Arthrobacter globiformis: one gene and its partner. The main gene of each other region encodes a partner of the protein of the gene in region 2 in a complex. Links are inferred from orthologs where the notes say so. Each region holds a gene or a part of one and is shown on either strand. Other genes may lie near its edges. The genes, in order: uvrA and mfd.

Evidence for each region.
Region 1: the proteins of mfd (region 2) and uvrA are in contact, whole or in part, in a crystal structure (PDB 4DFC), measured with the Escherichia coli proteins. The link is inferred for Arthrobacter globiformis from one-to-one orthologs.

What each region holds. Positions count from the first base shown.
Region 1 is NZ_JAUSXI010000001.1:3,041,928-3,051,093, reverse strand. Bases 2,468-5,928 are described here. They hold uvrA (excinuclease ABC subunit UvrA), read right to left. Parts: upstream 5,593-5,928; coding sequence 2,668-5,592; downstream 2,468-2,667. Other genes in these bases: QFZ33_RS13975 (GntR family transcriptional regulator), read right to left, coding at 5,653-5,928. In the rest of the region: QFZ33_RS13990 (lysophospholipid acyltransferase family protein), read right to left, coding at 1,078-1,746; QFZ33_RS13985 (HAD hydrolase-like protein), read right to left, coding at 1,733-2,449; more of QFZ33_RS13975, read right to left, coding at 5,929-6,030; QFZ33_RS13970 (ABC transporter ATP-binding protein), read right to left, coding at 6,027-7,913; QFZ33_RS13965 (ABC transporter ATP-binding protein), read right to left, coding at 7,900-9,166. UniProt on the Escherichia coli protein: The UvrABC repair system catalyzes the recognition and processing of DNA lesions. UvrA is an ATPase and a DNA-binding protein. A damage recognition complex composed of 2 UvrA and 2 UvrB subunits scans DNA for abnormalities.
Region 2 is NZ_JAUSXI010000001.1:1,768,532-1,778,613, forward strand. The notes cover bases 2,039-6,415. They hold mfd (transcription-repair coupling factor), read left to right. Parts: upstream 2,039-2,411; coding sequence 2,412-6,215; downstream 6,216-6,415. Other genes in these bases: QFZ33_RS08125 (SDR family oxidoreductase), read right to left, coding at 2,039-2,126; QFZ33_RS08135 (metal-dependent hydrolase), read left to right, coding at 6,221-6,415. Also shown: QFZ33_RS08115 (SCO4848 family membrane protein), read right to left, coding at 1-62; QFZ33_RS08120 (DUF2505 domain-containing protein), read right to left, coding at 67-564; more of QFZ33_RS08125, read right to left, coding at 612-2,038; more of QFZ33_RS08135, read left to right, coding at 6,416-7,042; QFZ33_RS08140 (DMT family transporter), read right to left, coding at 7,034-7,996; QFZ33_RS08145 (hypothetical protein), read right to left, coding at 8,112-8,345; deoC (deoxyribose-phosphate aldolase), read right to left, coding at 8,392-9,135; QFZ33_RS08155 (FAD-dependent oxidoreductase), read right to left, coding at 9,205-10,082. UniProt on the Escherichia coli protein: Couples transcription and DNA repair by recognizing RNA polymerase (RNAP) stalled at DNA lesions. Mediates ATP-dependent release of RNAP and its truncated transcript from the DNA, and recruitment of nucleotide excision repair machinery to the damaged site.

The DNA of each region.
Region 1 (9,166 bases), 1.3 Mb from region 2 along the record:
TCGGCTCAACAGGCACCAGAACCTCGCGGGGAAGCCGGCCTTGGATCTCGGCGTCCTCACCGTAGACCTGCTGCAGGAGGTGTTCTACGAGGTCAGGGGTGGTGAAGTCCTCCACCTTCTCGACCACCCAGCCGCGCTGGCCGCGGACCCGTCCGCCCCGGACGTGGAACACCTGGACGGCCGCTTCGAGCTCGTCCTCGTGCAGGGCGAAAACGTCGGCGTCCGTGTCCTCGGCCAGCACCACGGCGTTCCGCTCGAAGACCTTCCGGAGGGCGGTGATGTCGTCACGCAGCCTGGCGGCGCGTTCGTAGTCAAGGATGGCGACGGCGGCCCCCATCTCCTTTTCAAGCCGGGCGATGAACCGCTTGGCCTCGCCTCCCATGAAGGCGCAGAAGTCCTCGGCCAAGGCGCGGTGTTCCTCGGGGGTGACGCGGCCCACGCAGGGGGCCGCGCATTTGTCGATGTATCCCAGCAGGCAGGGCCGGCCGCTGGCCTGGGCACGCTTCAGCACGCCTGCGCTGCAACTCCGCACGGGAAATACGCGCAGCAGGGTGTCCATGGTCTCCCGGATGGCTCCGGCCGTGTAGGGGCCAAAGTACCGGGTGCCCTTCCGCCGCTCGCCACGCATGACCTGCACGCGCGGCAGCTTCTCGCCCATGGTGACGGCGAGGTACGGATACGTCTTGTCGTCCCGGAAAACCACGTTGAACCGCGGCTTGAATTCCTTGATCCAGGTGAATTCCAACTGGAGGGATTCCAGCTCGCTGCCCACCACCGTCCATTCGACGCTGTTGGCCGCGTGCACCATGGCGTGGGTCTTGGGCAGCAGCCCTGCCGGGTTCGCGAAGTACGAATTCAGGCGTGACCGGAGGTTCTTGGCCTTGCCGACGTAGATAACCCGCCCATGGGGATCCCTGAACCTGTAAACACCCGGATTGGTCGGAATCTCGCCCGTCTGGGGTCTATAACTTGATGGATCTGCCACGATTCCAGTCTACTGAGCTGAGGGGCTGCGGATTGCCGCCAGCCGGTCCAAGGGAGCGGCCGACGCGCCGGACCGGCGCGAGGGCGACCGGCCTACTCGATGACCTTGCTCTGGTTGTAGCTGGTGGAGCGTTCCTGGCCGCTGAGTTCGGCGATGGCGTCCATGATCCGGTCGGTCACCTGGCGCCGGGCGGGGAGGGAATGGTCCGGGCCGGTCTTGTCGAAGTAGATCGGCTCGCCCACCTTCATGATGAAGTGCTGGGGTTTAACTGCGTTGCGGCCAGCGGGCTGCAGCTTCTCGGTGCCGATCAGTCCCACCGGGATCACCGGGGCGCCGGTGGTGAGGGCCAGCCAGCCGACGCCGGTCCGGCCGCGGTACAGGATTCCGTCGCGGGACCGGGTGCCCTCGGGGTAGATGCCGATGCCCCTGCCGTCCTCGAGGATGTCCAGCAGTGTCCTGAGGGCCTGCACGCTCGCGGCCTGTTCCCCGCGTTCGACCGGAATGGAGCCGACTGCCTCGAAGAAGGACTTCATCACGCGGCCCTTGATGCCCTTGGTGGTGAAATACTCCGCCTTGGCAAAGAACGCTACGGGCCGGGGCATGAGCGCCTGGACAATTACGCTGTCCAGAAAAGAGAGGTGGTTGGGTGCCACAATGAACGACCCGTCCTTGGGAACATTCTCCAGCCCGATCACAGTGGGCCGGCAGCTGCCGGAGATGAGGGTCCGCGTCGTCCAGCGGACGCCGTCAAACAGCTCCATCGTTGCGCACCTCGCTCAGGGCTGCGGCCCGGACGTTCTCCAACTCCTCGACCTTGGCACGCAGGCCCGCGGTATCGTGCACAACCGCCACAGCTCCCGCTGCCTCCAGTTCGCCGTCGGGCGCGAAACCCCAGCTGACGCCGATGCAGTCGAGTCCGTTGGCCAACGCTCCGGCCACATCCTGCGCACGGTCGCCCACCATCACGGCGTGCTGCGTGCCGAGGTCCGTCATGGCAGCGGCGATGATGCCGGTCTTGCCGACCGGACCGGCTGCAGCCGCGGTCTCGTCTGCGGCTGATCCCCGGATGGCGCGGAACCGGCCAGCAATCTTGTGGTGTTGAAGCACCAGCTGGGCAAGGCCTTCAGGCTTTTGCGTCGCCACAGCTACGGGTCGCCCTGCTTCCACGTAGCCATCCAGCAGGTCGACGATGCCCGGGTACAGGCGGCTCTGGGAGATGCCGAAGTCCAGGTAATGCATCCGGTACGTCCGGATGACGGCCTTGAGCATGGCTGGCGGAACGGCCGCGACGTTCAGCAGGGAGTCGCTCAGCTTGGGACCCACCATCGCGTCTAGAAGGTCCTGGCTTGGGACAGGAAGGCCATGTTCCCTGAGGGCCGCGGCAATTCCGTCTGTTATCCCGCCGGCCGGATCGACAAGAGTGCCGTCCAGGTCGAAGATCACGGGCACTGTTGTTGAAGTCACCGGCTTAGTTTCTCACGATGGCACGCCTGCTCAAACTCGTATGCCCTCCGTGGAATACTTCCGCCCGCAATTGGAGTTTTTGTCCGCGTATCGCGACTTCCGAGAGGCTTAGCGCCCAATACCTATACAAAAACTCCAAAGGAAAAGCATACGACGGCGGCCCGCCAGTCAATCTGGCGGGCCGCGCGGTGTGCTGGTTGGCGTCGTGCCTTGACGCCCTAGCTGAGGATTTCGGCCAGGAACTTCGCGGTGTAGCTTTCCGAGGACTTGGAGACCTGCTCGGGGGTACCGGAGGCAATGATCCGGCCTCCGCCGGAGCCTCCGTCTGGGCCCAGGTCCACGATCCAGTCGGCGCTCTTGATGACGTCGAGGTTGTGCTCGATGGTGATGACCGTGTTGCCCTTCTCCACGAGGCCCTGCAGCACCATGAGGAGCTTCCGGATGTCTTCGAAGTGCAGCCCGGTGGTGGGCTCGTCCAAAACGTAGACGCTGCGCCCGTTGGACCGCTTCTGGAGCTCGGCCGCCAGCTTGACGCGCTGCGCCTCGCCACCGGAGAGCGTGGTGGCGGGCTGGCCCAGCCGGACATATCCGAGGCCCACGTCCACGAGTGTCTTGAGGTGGCGTGCAATCGGGGAGAAAGCGGCGAAGAACTCCGCGCCCTCCTCGATGGGCATGTTCAGCACGTCGGCGATGGTCTTGCCCTTGTAGTGCACCTCGAGGGTCTCGCGGTTGTACCGCGCACCGTGGCAGACCTCGCACGGAACGTAGACGTCCGGCAGGAAGTTCATCTCGATCTTCAGCGTGCCGTCGCCGGAGCAGGCTTCGCAGCGCCCGCCCTTGACGTTGAAGGAGAACCGTCCGGGGAGGTAGCCGCGGACCTTGGCCTCGGTGGTCTCGGCGAAGAGCTTCCGGATGTGATCGAAGACGCCCGTGTACGTGGCCGGGTTGGAGCGCGGAGTGCGGCCGATCGGGCTCTGGTCCACGTGCACCACCTTGTCCAGGTGCTCGAGGCCCTGCACGGTGCGGTGGCGCCCGGCCACCTGCTTGGCGCCGTTGAGCTTATTGGCCAGCACCTTGTACAGGATCTCGTTGACGAGGGTGGATTTGCCCGAGCCGCTGACGCCGGTCACCGCGGTGAACAGGCCCAGCGGGAAGGCTGCATCGACGTTGACCAGGTTGTTCTCGCGGGCGCCGACCACCTTCAGCTCGCGCTTCTTGTCGTACTTGCGCCGCTTCTTGGGGATGCCGATGCTCTTCCGGCCGGAGAGGTAGTCCCCGGTGAGGGACTTCGTGTTCTCCAGGAGTGCTTTGTAGGACCCGGAGTGGACCACCTGTCCCCCGTGCTCGCCGGCCCCCGGGCCGATGTCCACGATCCAGTCCGCCTCTTGGATGGTGTCTTCGTCGTGTTCGACCACGATGAGGGTGTTGCCCAGGTCCCGGAGCCGGGTCAGGGTTTCGATCAGGCGCCGGTTGTCCCGCTGGTGCAGCCCGATGGAGGGCTCGTCCAGGACGTAGAGGACACCCACGAGGCCCGAGCCGATCTGGGTGGCCAGCCTGATGCGCTGGGCCTCGCCGCCGGAGAGCGTGCCGGAGGGACGTTCCAGGTTCAGGTACTCCAGCCCCACGTCCAGCAGGAAGGTGAGGCGGGCCTGGATCTCCTTGAGGACCTGGTGGGCGATCTGCGCCTCACGGCCGGTCAACACGAGGTTGTCCAGGAATGCCGCGCATTCGCGCATAGGCAGCCGAGCGACGTCGGCGATGGACTTGCCGTTGATGAGAACAGAGAGCGACGCGGGGTTCAGCCGCGCGCCGTTGCAGGCGGGGCAGGGGATCTGCCGCATGTATTCCTCGTAGCGGTCCCTGGCGGAGTCAGACTCGGTTTCCGTGTGCTTGCGGTGCACGTACTGCACCACGCCTTCGAAGCCCGTGCTGTACTTGCGCTCCCTGCCGAACCGGTTGCGGTACTGCACCACCACCTTGTGGTCCTTGCCGTGCAGGACGGTCTGCCGGACGTCGGCGGAAAGGTCCTGCCACGGCGTGGTCATGGAGAACCCGAGCTCCTTGGCGAGCCCGCCGAGCAGCCTGTTCCAGTACTCGGTGGTTGCGGTGCCCAGGGACCACGGAGCGATGGCGCCGTCCTCCAGCGCAAGCTCCGGGTTGGGAATGATCAGTTCCTCGTCGACCTCCAGCCGGGTGCCGATGCCGCTGCAGGCCGAGCACGCACCGAAAGGGTTGTTGAACGAGAAGGACCTGGGCTCGATCTCATCGATGGCCAGCGGGTGCTCGTTGGGGCAGGCCAGGTTTTCCGAGAAGGCACGGGTGCGGTGGGGGTCATCGGCGTCGAGGTCGACGAAGTCGGCCAGGACGCGCCCCTCGGCGAGGCCCAGCGCCGTTTCGATGGAGTCCGTCAGCCGCTGCCGGATGCCCTCCTTGACAACGAGCCGGTCCACCACCACCTCGATGGTGTGCTTGAACTGCTTGCCGAGCTTGGGCGGATCGCTCAGCTGGATGAGGTCCCCGTCCACCCGGGCGCGGGAATAGCCCTTCGCCGTCAGCTCCTTGAAGAGGTCGACGAACTCACCCTTGCGGCCGCGGACCACCGGAGCGAGGATCTGGAAACGGGTTCCGTCCTCCAGTTCGAGAAGCTGGTCCACGATTTGCTGCGGGGTCTGCTTGATGACCGGTTCACCGCAGACGGGACAGTGCGGACGACCCACGCGCGCCCACAGCAGACGCATGTAGTCGTATATTTCGGTGATGGTTCCCACGGTCGAGCGCGGGTTCTTGCTGGTGGACTTCTGGTCGATCGAGACCGCGGGTGAGAGGCCCTCGATGAAGTCGACGTCGGGCTTGTCCACCTGGCCCAAGAACTGCCGGGCGTAGGCGGAGAGCGATTCGACGTAGCGGCGCTGGCCTTCGGCGAAGATGGTGTCGAAGGCGAGGGAGGACTTTCCGGAGCCGGACAGGCCAGTGAAGACGATCATGGCGTCGCGCGGCAGGTCGAGGTCGACGTTGCGGAGGTTGTGCTCACGGGCGCCCTTGACCACCAGCCGGGAAAGGTCCGGGCGCGCCGGTTTGGCGGGGCTCAGGGGTACGACGGCGGAGGGGGCAACAGCGGTTTCTTCAGCTACGGCTTTAGGCACCCACTAATGCTAGTCGAAAACTTCTTCGAATATCCACGCGGGTGTGCTACGCCACCTTCGCTACTCGGCGTCGTAAGCGGCAGCCAGCAGGTGGACGGCCTGGGCGAATGTTGCGCCCTGGGATTTGGCTGCCGCGGCGTAATCCGAGGCGGCCTCGGACAACGCCCCCCAACGTTCGTCCCGGGCGCAGACCACAGTCCCGTTGCGCCCCTTGGTGGCGACGACGCCCGCAGCTTCGAGTTCCTTGTACGCCCGTGCCACTGTGTGGGGTGCGACACCGAGGGTTCCGGCGAGGCTCCGCACCGCCGGCAGCCGCGTGCCGGGAGCAAGCTTTCCCTGATCCGCCTGCTCGATCACATGCAGCCTCAGCTGCTCGAAGAGGGCCACGGAGCTGCCGGTGTTCGGTTTCCACTGCCCCGGGAAGGTATGGGCGGTCACAGGTCTGACTCCCGGTAGTGCTGCTGGCCGGCGGCGTGCCTGCCGCGGTGCCGGCGGATGGCGCCGAGCTCGTGGTCCACCCCGCGGAACTGGGCCTCATACAGGTGCCTGTAATGGCCGTCCACGGACAGCAGGCTGCCGTGCGTCCCCTGTTCAACAATGCGTCCGTGATCCATGACCAGAATTAGATCAGCGTCCCGCACGGTGGACAACCTGTGCGCAATGATGAAGCTTGTCTTGCCCTGCCGCAGCCGGCTCATTGCGAGCTTAATCTGCATCTCGGTCCGGGTGTCCACGGAACTCGTTGCCTCGTCCAGGATCAGGACGCTGCGGTCGGCGAGCCGGGCCCGGGCGATGGTGATCAGTTGCCGCTGGCCCTGGCTCAGCGAATCGCCGTCGTCTCCCAGGAGCGTCGCGTAGCCGGCGGGCAGCGACCGCACAAAGTGGTCCACATGGCTAGCCTCGGCGGCCGCCAGGATCCGGTCATCATCCGCCCCCGGGGAACCGTATTCGATGTTCTCGCGCACGGTGCCACTGAACAGCCAGACGTCCTGCATGACCACGGCGAAATTGGACCGCAGCGAGTCCACGGGCACCGTGGCGATGTCCGTGCCATCGATCGTGATGCGGCCTGAATCCAGTTCGTAGAAGCGCATGAGGAGATTCACCACCGTGGTCTTGCCAGCCCCGGTATGGCCCACGATGGCCACGGTCTGGCCCGGGAGGACGGAGAAGGAAAGCCCGCTGACGGCCGGCGCCCCCGGGGTGTATGCGAAGGTGACGTCCTCGAATTCGATCCGGCCGCGCAGGTTTTCCTGGCGGGTAGGAACGCCGTCCTCGCTGGGAATCTCCGGCTCGTCCAGGAGGGCGAAGACCCGTTCCGCGGAGGCCGTGCAGGACTGCATGAGGGTGAGCATGCCGCCAATCTGTCCCATCGGCTGGGTGAACAGACGGCTGAACTGGATGAACGCCTGGATGCCGCCGATCGTCATGGCCCCGGCCGCTGCCTGCAGGGCGCCCACGACGGCAACGGCCACATAGTTGAGGTTGGCGACGAGGACCATGAGCGGCTGCACGGCCCCGGAGACGAACTGGGCGCGCGCACTGGCACGGGCCAGCCGGTCGTTGCCGCGCCCGAAGATGGCCGACGCCGTGTCCTGCTGCCCGAACGCCCTAATGACCTCGTGTCCGGTGATGAATTCCTCGATGTGGGCGTTCAGCTCGCCGGTGGATGCCCACTGAGCCGCGAAATAGGCCTGGGACTGGCGCGCCATGAACACCGTTATCAGCGTTGAGACGGGAACGGACACGAGGGCGATGGCCGCCAGCAGCGGCGAGATCCACAGCATCATGGCCAGCGAACCGCACAGCATCAGAACGGACATGATCAGCTGCGTGAGCAGCTGGTTGAGCGCCTGTGAGATGTTGTCGACGTCGTTGGTGGCCCTGCTGAGCACATCGCCCCTGGCCTGCTCCTGGAAGTGCGACGACGGCAGGCGGTGCAGTTTGTCCTCGACGGAGGAGCGGAGGCCGAAGACAAGCCGCTGCACTGCCTGGGCGGTCAGGGCCCCCTGAACCCAGTTGAAGATTGAGGTGCCGACGTACATCAGCGACACCGCGCCCAGCAGCGCGGCGAGCCTGCCGGCGTCGAACGTGCCATGCATGAAACCGTCGACGACGACGTCGGTGGCGTCACCGAGGAGCTTGGGAGCAGCCACATTGAGGGCGGCGAAGCCGCAGGTTGCCGCGACGGCCAAGGCCATCCGCCGCCTCGACGGGCGCAGCAAGCCCAGGAGACGTGCGGCCGCCGGCAGGAAGCTGCCGGCCTTGCGTTCGGCTGTGTATGTGCCCTTCATGGCTGCCCGCTGCTCACGGCTGCTCATCCATGGCCAGCTGGGACTCGGCAATCTCCCGGTAGGTGGGCGATGATCCCAGCAGTTCGGCGTGGGTTCCCTGGGCCACCAGCCGGCCGTCCTCGAGCACCAGGATCCGGTCCGCATCCATGATGGTGGGAATGCGTTCCGCCACCATCAGCACCGTTGCGGCTTTCAGCACGGGCGCCAGGGCCTGCCGGACCGCAGCCTCGGTGGCATAGTCCAGGGCGGAAAAACTGTCATCAAAGAGGTAAAGGTCCGCGGTGCGGAGCATGGCGCGGGCGATGCAGAGACGCTGCCGCTGCCCGCCCGAAAGCCCGGCCCCGCCCTGGGCGACGGCGGCATGAAGGCCGTCCGGGAGCTGGCGGACGAAGTCGCCGGCCTGCGCCAGCCGCAGGGCCTGCCACAGCTCGTCCTCGGTGGCTTCCGGCGCGGCCATCCGCAGGTTGCTCGCCACCGTGCCTGAGAACAGATAGGAGTGCTGCGGCACCACCGAAATACTTTCCCGGAGCCGGTCGGCGGGCAGGGTCCGGACGTCGGCTCCGCCGATCCGGACTTCACCGGACGTGGCGTTCAGGAACCGCGGCAGGAGATTCAGGAGCGTGGTTTTGCCGCTGCCGGTGGCACCGATGATGGCCGTAATGGTGCCGGGGGCGGCAGTGAATGTGATGTCGGCCAGGACCGGGGACTCCGCCCCGGGATAGGCGAACCAGACGTGGCTGAACTCCGCTCCCCCGCCATCCGGGATTGCGGGCTTCGCCGCGGCTGGGTCAGCCAGTGCCGGGGTCACGTCCAGCACGTCCTGGATCCGTTCGGCGCAGACGGCGGCGCGCGGTGCCGTGCTGAACACGTACATGGCCATCATGATGGCCAGCAGGATCTGCAGGATGTAGGCGATGAAGGCTGTGAGGGCGCCCACCTCCATGTTGCCGCTGCTGATCAGGTGCCCGCCGAACCAGACCACGGCCACCGAGGAGAGGTTCACCACGATCATGATCATCGGAAGCATGCCGGCGACCAGGAGCGCGGACTGAAGGTTGTTCCGGGTCAGCCGCCGGTTCGCTTCCGCGAAACGGGCAGCCTCATGCTTCTGCCGGACGAACCCCCGGATGACGTTGGCGCCGATGATCTGTTCGCGGAGGATCCGGGTGATGCCGTCGATGAGCGCCTGCCCCTGCCGGTAGAGCGGGATGAGGCGGCGCACGATCAGGTACATGATGAGCACCAGGAGCGGGACGATGACGATGACGACGGCGGACAGG
Region 2 (10,082 bases):
ACCGCCAGGGACCACACGCCCGAAACGATCAGGACCAGGGCAAGGAAGGCAGGGACGTCCACGGGGCTAGTGGCTTTCGAGCCAGGCCTGGGCCTGCTGCGACTGGATGTTCAGCGCCTTGCCCACCATGGGCTCGGCGGCGTCGGCAATCTTGCCGCCCAGGAACGGCACGGAGGAGGTGACGTTGCCAACAAGCTCAACCCGCGTGCTGCCGCCGTCCGCCACGAGACGCTGGACAGCGGACACGTCGATCGGCGCGCCGGCGATCTTCAGGGAGATGGTGCTCTGGCGCGAACCGTCGGCTGCCGGGGCGTCCCAGTTTTCCACCTGGGTCACCTTCAGGCTATCGCCGACGAACTTGCGGGCGATTTCCGGCAGGCGCGTCGTGGGGAGGGTGCGCACCGACGTGGTGCTGAATTCCCCGGCGATGTCGCCCGCCACGGTGAAGGACTCGAGGCTGCCGCCGACGTATTCGCTGGTGTGGCGCTGGAAGTCCTCGTTCGCGAAGACTGCGATGACGCTGTCGACGCCGTGGGGAAGGGTGGTGGATGCACTCAGTGCCATAGATCCTCCGTCGTTGTGGGGTCAGAACGCTTTTTGCTCCCCACATCCTACGGGGTTGGCCGCCCCTCCCCGGCACCCGGACGTCGGGCATCGGACTCTGCGACGCGGGATTTCTCCCCGGCGGACAGCCTCCGGGCCGCCGCGGTGATGTTGCGGGACATGGCCGGGAAGATGATGCTGTGGAACGGAAAAACGGCCAGCCAGTAGAGCCGGCCGCTGAGTCCTCTGGGGAAGAAAATCGCCCGCTGGCGGTAAAGGCAACCGGAGCCGTCTGGCTCCACGCAGAGCTCCAGCCAGGCGCGTCCCGGTGCACGCATTTCTGCCCGCAGCCGGAGCAGGCGGCCGCGCTCCATCCGTTCCACGCGCCACCAGTCCACAACCTCACCGGCCACCAGATGGCGCGGATGCCGCCGGCCGCGGAGCAGGCCCGCTCCGCCCGAGAGCTTGTCCAGCCAGCCGCGGACGCTCCACGCCAGTGGGAGCGAGTACCAGCCGTTGCGGCCGCCGATCCCCTCGATGATCGTCCACACGTGTGCCCGGTCCACATCGCTGGCAAAGGTCCGTTCGTCGACATAGACCCTGTGCCCGGCCCAACCCGGATCGCTCGGCAGCGGGTCGGCATCCGCGCCGGAGTTGGCCCAGGTGGTTTCCACCTGGCCGTCGCGTTCCTTGCCGAGCGCCAGGGCCACGGCCCTGCGGTAGCCGGTAAGACCGCCGTCGGGCTGCTTGATGTAGTTGTCGATGTCGTGTTCTGCCGAGACGGCATCGTGCTGCAGGGACTGGACCAGCGGGACGGACATGGACAGCGGAATCGGAGTCACCAGGGCAACCCATAATCCGGCCAGCCTGGGTGCCGGCACTGGAAGTGCCAGGACCGGCCGCGGCGGCAGGCCTGCCTCGGCCGCGTACACCTTCATCATGCCGGCGTACGTCAGAACATCCCGGGAGCCGATGTCGAAGGTGCGGTTGAGGGGTTCCGCCAGTGCGGCGGCTCCGACGAGGTAGTAGAGCACGTCCCGTACGGCGATGGCTTCGATCCGGTTGCGGACCCAGCTGGGCGCCGGCATAAGGGGCAGGGTTTCGGCGAGGTGGCGGATCATTTCGAACGACGCCGAGCCGGAGCCGATGACCACCCCGGCCTGGAACACGATGGCGTCCACCGGGCCGGAGAGGAATACCTCGCCCACCGCCTCGCGGGAGCGCATGTGCGTTGACAGTGCCGTGTTGCGCGGGTGCAGGCCGCCCAAATAAACGATTCGCCGGACCGAGGCAGCCGAGGCGGCACCGGCCACAAGCTCGGCCATGGCCTTTTCCTTGGCCTCGAAACCGGAGCCCGCCGCCATGGAATGGACCAGGTAAAACAGTACGTCCACGCCCTGCAGGGCTTCCTCCAGTGCCGCGGAGTCGTCGAGGCTGCTGCGGACCACTTCCACGTCGTCGAACCACGGCACGTCGGCAATTTTCTCCGGGGACCGGACCAGCACCTTGACGCGGTGGCCGGCGTCCAGCAGCCGGGGGACCAGCCGCCCGCCGATGTACCCCGTGGCGCCGGTGACAAGCACTGTCCGGGCCTCGAGGTTGGCGCCGGCCCGCGCCGTGCCGCTGTCATTTCCGCTGCTGTCATTTCCGGTTTGGTCGCTCACTGGCGTCTCCTTGGGGCGGCGGCATGGCTGTGCGAACTTCAAGATGTGCTGTACCTCACCTGCTCAGCAAGCTTAGCAATGCGGCACCCGGGGCCTGGATGCCGCGTGCGTGCCCGCAGGGGTAGGCTGGAAGCCCCGGCATTCGCAAGAATCTCGGCTTTTCGTGTTGCCTGCGTTCGAATGAGATTCCAGGAGATCCTGCCCATGAGCTCCAAAGGCCAGAGCCCCACCGGCCAGCCCTCTAACGGCCTGCCCCTCAACGGCCTGCGCGGCGCCCTTCATGCGGACAGGACGTTCGCCCGGGTGCAGGCCGAGGCGGCGCGGAGCTTCAGCGTCCGCAGCGAGGACTACCAGATCAGCGCCCCGGCAGGTTTGCGGCCCGTGCTCCTGGCGGAGATGGCGGACGGCCTGCTGAACGCAGCGGAAAATGACGGCCCCGCCGCGGATCACGCCGCGCCGGGGGTGGTCCTGGCCGTCACCGCCACGGGACGCGAGGCCGAGGATCTTGCCGCCGCGCTCCGCGCCTACCTGCCGGCCAACGCCGTGGCCGAGTTCCCCAGCTGGGAAACCCTCCCGCACGAGCGACTGTCCCCGCGTTCGGACACGGTGGGCCGCCGCCTGTCGGTCCTGCGGCGCCTGGCGCATCCTGAAGACCCAGCCCACAGTGATAGCGCAAGGCACCCTGATGGCGCAGCCCACCCGGAAAACGCAGCCCACAGTGATAGCGCAAGGCACCCTGATGGCGCAGCCCACCCGGAAAACGCAGCCGGCCCCCTCCGCGTGGTGGTGGCCCCGGTCCGGGCCGTGGTCCAGCCGATCGTGGCCGGCCTGGGGGAACTGGTTCCGGTGACGCTGAAGGTCGGCCAGGAGGTCCCGTTCAATGACGTGATCCGTAACCTCGCGGCCGCCGCTTACTCCCGGGTGGACATGGTCACGCACCGCGGCGAATTTGCCGTCCGCGGCGGCATCCTTGACGTGTTCCCACCCACCGAGGACCACCCCATCCGGGTGGAGTTCTTCGGCGACGAGGTGGACCAGATGCGCTGGTTCGCCGTCGCTGACCAGCGCTCGCTGTCCGCCCCCGGCGTGCATCACCCCACCGAACTCCACGCCCCGCCCTGCCGGGAAATTCTCATTACCCCCTCGGTCATGTCCCGGGCTGCCACGCTGAAGTCCCAGCTTCCCCCGGCTGCGGACATGCTGGAGAAGATCGCCGGCGGCATTGCCGTGGAGGGCATGGAATCCCTGGCGCCTGTGCTGGTGGACGCGATGGTCCCGTTCATGGAGCAGCTGCCCGCAGGGTCCATCTCGGTGGTCATCGAACCTGAGAAGGTCCGCACCCGCGCCCACGACCTCGCGGCCACGAACGAGGAGTTCCTGGAAGCAGCGTGGTCCACGGCCTCCGACGGCGGGACCGCGCCGCTGGACCTGAGTTCGCAGGCCTCAGCCGCCCTGCATTCCGCCAGCTTCCGGTCGCTGGCCGAGACCCGCTCTGCGGCGCTGGGGCATGAGGTGTCCTGGTGGTCCATCACGTCGCTGGCCACGGACGAGGAACTGACGCCGGACATCGACGTGCTCAATCTTCACGCCCGCGAACCGCGCGGCTACCAGGGCGACGTGGCAGAAATGATGGACTTTATCGGTTCGCACGTGCGGGACCAGTGGCGGATCGTGGTGGCCACCGAAGGCCCGGGCCCGGCGCAGCGCCTGGCCGAACTGTTCCACGACGCCGACATTCCCTGCGCCCGGGTGGACACACTGGACCACGAACCCCAGGCGGGGATCATCGAGGTGACCACTGCCGCCGTCGGACGCGGTTTTGTCCTGGACGGACTGAAACTCGGTCTCCTGACCGAGGCCGACCTGCTGGGCCGCACCTCCGCAGGCTCCACGAAGGACATGCGCCGCATGCCGTCCAAACGGCGGAACGCCGTGGATCCGCTGCAGCTGGTGGCCGGCGACCATGTGGTGCACGAACAGCACGGCATCGGCCGGTTCGTGGAACTGATCCAGCGTAAGGTGGCCGGGGGCGGTGACGGCGTCCGCGAGTACCTCGTGCTGGAGTACGCGGCATCGAAGCGCGGTGCGCCGGGGGACAGGCTGTTCGTGCCCACCGACCAGCTGGACCAGGTGACCCGCTACGTCGGCGGCGACACGCCCGCGCTCAGCAAAATGGGCGGCGCGGACTGGGCCAGCACCAAGTCCAAGGCGCGCCGGGCGGTCAAGGAAATCGCCGGTGAGCTCATCCGGCTCTACTCGGCCCGGATGGCCTCTCGCGGCCATGCCTTCGCGCCGGACACGCCGTGGCAGCGCGAGCTGGAGGAGGCCTTCCCCTACGTGGAGACCCCGGACCAGCTCACCACCATCAACGAGGTCAAGGCCGACATGGAGCGGGAGATCCCCATGGACCGGCTGGTCTCCGGCGACGTCGGCTACGGCAAGACCGAGATCGCCGTCCGCGCGGCCTTCAAAGCGGTGCAGGACGGCAAGCAGGTGGCGGTACTGGTGCCCACCACGCTGCTGGCCCAGCAGCACTATGAAACGTTCACTGAGCGGTTCTCCGGCTTCCCGCTGCGCGTCAAGCCGCTGTCCCGGTTCCAGGCGTCCAAGGAAGCCAAGGAAACGGCCGAGGGCGTGAAGAACGGCTCCGTGGACGTAGTGATCGGCACGCACCGGCTGCTGTCCAAGGACTTTGAATTCAAGGACCTGGGCCTGGTGATCGTGGACGAGGAGCAGCGCTTCGGCGTCGAGCACAAGGAAGCGCTGAAGAAGATGCGCACCAATGTCGACGTCCTGGCCATGAGTGCTACCCCGATTCCGCGGACCCTGGAGATGTCCCTGACCGGCATCCGCGAAACGTCCACACTGGCCACCCCGCCGGAGGAGCGCCACCCCGTGCTCACCTATGTGGGCCCGTACACCGACAAGCAGACGTCCGCTGCCATCCGCCGCGAACTGATGCGCGAGGGCCAGGTGTTCCTCGTCCACAACCGCGTGTCCACGATTGAAAAGACCGCAGCCAAAATCCGCGAACTCGTCCCCGAAGCCAGGGTCGAGGTGGCACACGGCAAGATGTCCGAGAGCCGCCTGGAGCAGATGATCGTGGACTTTTGGGAGAAGCGCTTCGACGTCCTCGTGTGCACCACCATCATCGAAACGGGCCTGGACATCTCCAACGCCAACACCCTGATTGTGGACGGCGCGGACAAGTACGGCCTGTCGCAACTCCACCAGTTGCGCGGACGCGTCGGCCGCGGACGCGAACGCGCCTACGCCTACTTCCTCTACCCCTCCGAGAAGCCCCTGGGCGAGGTGGCGCTGGAACGGCTGAAGGCCGTGGCCACCCACAACGAACTCGGCGCGGGCATGCAGCTAGCCATGAAGGACCTGGAAATCCGCGGCGCCGGCAACCTGCTGGGCGGTGAACAGTCCGGCCACATCCAGGGCGTCGGCTTCGACCTCTACATCCGGCTGGTGGGCGAGGCCGTGGCCGAGTACCGCGGTGAAGCCGAGGAGAAGGCCGCCGAGATGAAGATCGAGCTGCCCGTGAACGCGCACCTGCCGCACGACTACGTGCCGGGGGAGCGGCTGCGGCTGGAGGCCTACCGGAAGCTGGCGTCGGCACTCACCAACGAAGACATCGACGAAGTCCTCGCCGAGCTCGTGGACCGCTACGGCGAGCCGCCACTGCCCGCACAGAACCTCGTCGCCGTGGCACGCTTCAGGGTGGGTGCCCGCGAAGCCGGGCTCTCCGACGTCGCCCTGCAGGGGAACTTCATCAAGTTCTCCCCGGCGCAGCTGCCCGAATCGAAGACCATGCGGCTCAACCGCATGTACCCGGGCGCGCAGTCCAAGCCCGCCCTCGACGCCGTTCTGATCCCCAAGCCAAAGACGGCAAAGATCGGCGGCCGTGACCTGCAGGACGCCGAAATCCTGGCTTGGGCCGACGGCGTCATCCGCAACATCTTCTCGGACGCCCCTGTCCCCGCCGAAGCCACGAAGGGCTAGCTGTGATGGGAGGACATCACGCCGCGTCAGGGGCCGCGGCGTGGGTGGCGATTGCCTCGACGGGGCCATACACCCTGGGCTGGTATCCGCTGGACGCCACCGGAGTGCTGATCGGCGGCATGGCGACGGCGGGCACCGCCCTCGTGTGCGACTGGGACCACCGCTCCAGCACAGTGGCGCATTCGCTGCCGCCGCTGTCCAACGTGATCGCGGTCGGCATCGAGAATGCCAGCGGCGGCCACCGACAGGGTACGCATTCGGTGCTGGGGGCGGCCATGTTCGTGCTGCTCGCCGCAGTTGCGGCGCAGATTCAGGTGGACACGCCGTGGGGCGTGCTGTCCGTCGGCGCCGGGCTGCTGTGCATGTTCATGATCAACATCGCCGCCAAGGCCCTGAAGCTGTTTCCGAAGTCCGGCTGGATCACCAACTGGGTCTTCGCCCTGGTCATGGCCGGCCTGGTGACTTGGTTTGCGCCCGACCAGTGGACGTGGCTGCCCATGTCCATGCTGATCGGCGTCGTGGTCCACATTGTGGGGGACATGGTGACCACGGGGGGTGTTCCGCTTCTCTGGCCGCTGATGATCAAACCGCCAAGGTTCCTGCGCCGGTTGTGGGTGTTGAGGAACTTCTGGCGGCCCAACGGCGCCTTCTCCATCCCGCTGCTGGGCCGGGCCGGGTCGCGGCGGGAGTGGCTGGTGCTGATTCCGGTGAGCGGCTACGCCATGGTGGGAATGTGCCTGGCGGCCTGGTCGCTGGCCGACACGCATTTTCCTGCGGCGCTGGCACTGGCCGGCCGGCTGGCCAGCAGCCTGCTCGGACTAACCTGAGACCCGGACTTTCCGTGGTTCACGGTCGGCGTCAGGTGCTCGCCGTGGAGTCCTTAGTTCCAGCCTTTGCCCCCACATGGTGCCGGCCAGCACCAGCACCACACCACAAATGCCGGTAGGGCCCAAAACATCGCCGGCCAGTGTCACGCCGATGACCGCTGCCCATACCGGCTCGGTTCCGAGCAGGAGGCTCACCCTGGTGGGGGAAGTCTTGCGTACCGCCCACATCTGAATGAAGAACGGAAACACAGTGCATACGGTTACGAGGTAGGCCATCTGGAGTACCGAGGACCAGTTCATGCTTCCGGCATAAGTCGTGATTGGCGTGCCCCAGAGACTGGACATAATGAGAAACACCAGCCCGCAGGTGGCCATCTGCACGAAGGTCAGGTTCAGCGAGTCGATGCTGCGGCGTGCAGAGAGCCGATGCATCCCGGTCACGTGTACCGCACGTGCAATGGCGGCCAGCAGGATCAGCAGATCGCCGAATCCGAAGGATGCGGCGGCGCCGCCCGTGGCAAGGAAGTACACGCCGGCAATCGCAACCACCGCGGCCAAGTAGAACAACCGACTCAGCTTTCGCTTACCGACGACGGTTTCCAGGACCGGCGTCATCACGATGGTCAGGCTGATGATGAGCCCGGCGTTGGTCGCGCTGGTCGCGGCGATGCCGAAGGTTTCGAAAGTGAAGACGGTGGAAAGCAGCAGGCCAAGAATGCCACCGACCACCGCCTCGGTCTTCTTCAAGCGTTTCCGCATCATGACGAGAATCAGGCCAAGCGCGGCGGCGGTCAGCAACATGCGGACAGTGAGAACTGCCAGCACCGTGTCCTGGGTGACCAATTCCTTTGCTACCCAGTACGTCGAGCCCCAGGCCACGGCGACGGTGAGCAGCAGTGCGTCCACAACGGATGCCCGCCTTGCTGTGGTCCGGGTGGGGCCGCGATCAGCCACAGCTCAACCCGCCCAAGATGAGTTCCTCAGAACGCACGGCATAGCCTTCCTTTTCTGTTAAAAAGCTGAAGCCCCGGAACATTCCGGGGCTTCGGCTTCAAAGTCTGCGCGGCGTTTAGTACTCGCCAGCGCTGTCCGAGCGGCCGGTGATGGTCTGCGGGATCCAGAAGGCTAGGGCGAACAGGCCAAGGCACACGGCCATCGGCCACGGGTTCTCCAGGGACAGGAAGGACAGCGAGTAGATGGCGCCCAGGAACAGAGCCATGATCACCACGAAGAGAACGATGCTGCCAGCCAGGGGGTTCTCGTTCTGGGGCGTCTTTACTTGCTGGTCAATCTTGCTGGACATTCATTCCTCCTCGGCCCCGCGGGGCTCAAACTGTGGCTGCCGCCGGTCAGTACGCAGACGAACCCTGTTCGCCTTTGACGATTGCAATACCGGAGCTGGCGCCAATACGTGTTGCACCTGCAGCAATCATAGCCTGTGCGTCCTCGAGGGAACGCACGCCTCCGGAGGCCTTGACCCCCAAATCCGGGCCCACTGTGCTCCGCATGAGGGCCACATCCTCGACGGTGGCGCCTCCGCCGTTGAAGCCCGTTGAGGTCTTGACGAAGTCGGCGCCGGCCTCTACGGCCGCTTCGCAGGCCAGAACCTTCTGGTCATCGCTGAGCAGGGCAGTCTCGATGATGACCTTGAGGATCGCCTCGCCCTGGTGGACGGCCTCGGCGACGGCCCTGATGTCGTCCACCAGGGCGCCCTTGTCCGAAGCCCTGGCCGCAGCGATGTTGATGACCATGTCCACTTCGTCGGCGCCGTCCAGCACGGCCCCGCGGGCCTCGAACGCCTTGACGTCGCCGGGCGTGGCGCCCAGCGGGAAACCCACCACGGAACACGTGAGCACACCGGTGCCCTTGAGCGCTGTCTTCACCGTCTTGACCCACACCGGGTTCACGCACACCGACTTGAATTTGTACTCGGCGGCCTCGGCACACACCTTGAGGATTTCCGCCTCGCTGGCCTCCGGCTTCAGCAGCGTGTGGTCAATGAAGGAAGCGATGCCCGACGCGTCGCTACCCTCCCCGGGAGTTCCTGCGGGGCTGGTCGCGGTGCCCGTCCGGGCGCTTGTCTCGTTGCTCATGCTGGTCCTTTCCGCCGGGGCCCCGTGTGTCGCGGCGTCCTTGCGAACCATCCTGCCACAGCAGGAAAGCTATGCAGCCGTGGCCAGTTGCCCCACGGAAAGCTCCGCCATGAGCTCGGCGGCGCAGGCGCCGGCAGCGGACCCGGACGCCACCAGCAGACCCAGCCGCACGCCGTCGAACGCTGCCGCATCCCCGATGGCCCAGATGCCCGGCACGGAGGAGCGGAAGTCACGGCCGACGACGATCCCGCCGGACGCCGCAGTCTCTACGCCGGCGGCGGCTGCGAGGCCGTCCCGGGGCGTGCGGTCCTCGGCGAGGACCACGAGGTCGCCGTTCATGCGGCTGCCGTCCTCGAACACGACGCCGGCGGCCGGCAGCATGGAGCCGGCAAGCGTTGGTACCACGGCGGCGGGCCGGGCGGTGGTGCGGACCGGCCGGACGCCGCGGGCGCGGAGCACCGCTTCGGCCTGCCCGGCGGCGGGGCCGGTGCCTACCAGGATGCCCAGCGGCCTGCGGCCCAGGACCCGGGTGACTTCCTTGACGGCATGGCCGATCGTGGCTGCATCGTCGATGGTGGAGTAGCTGAGGCAGCGGTCCGCGCCGTCGACCGGTGAGTCCACCGGGGCAGAGCCGGTGGCGATGACCAGCTGGTCGTAGCCAAACTCCATGCCGTCGGCGGTGGTGACCACCTTGGCGGTGGCGTCGATGTGGCTGGCCGGCTGGCCGAAGCGTACGGAGACGAACGGCAGGGCGGCCAGTTCCAGCAGGTCCTCGGTGGCGTCGTCGCGGCTGCTCAGCACTGTGACGGTTCCGGAGAACTGCGCTGCGGCCAGCTGGGCCACGAGAGCCTGGGCGGCCGGGCCTGCACCGGCGATGACGATCTTCGAAGCGGCGTCGCGGGCCGGATCAGAGTATGAACCGGTGGAGGGGGCGGTGGCGGTGGACG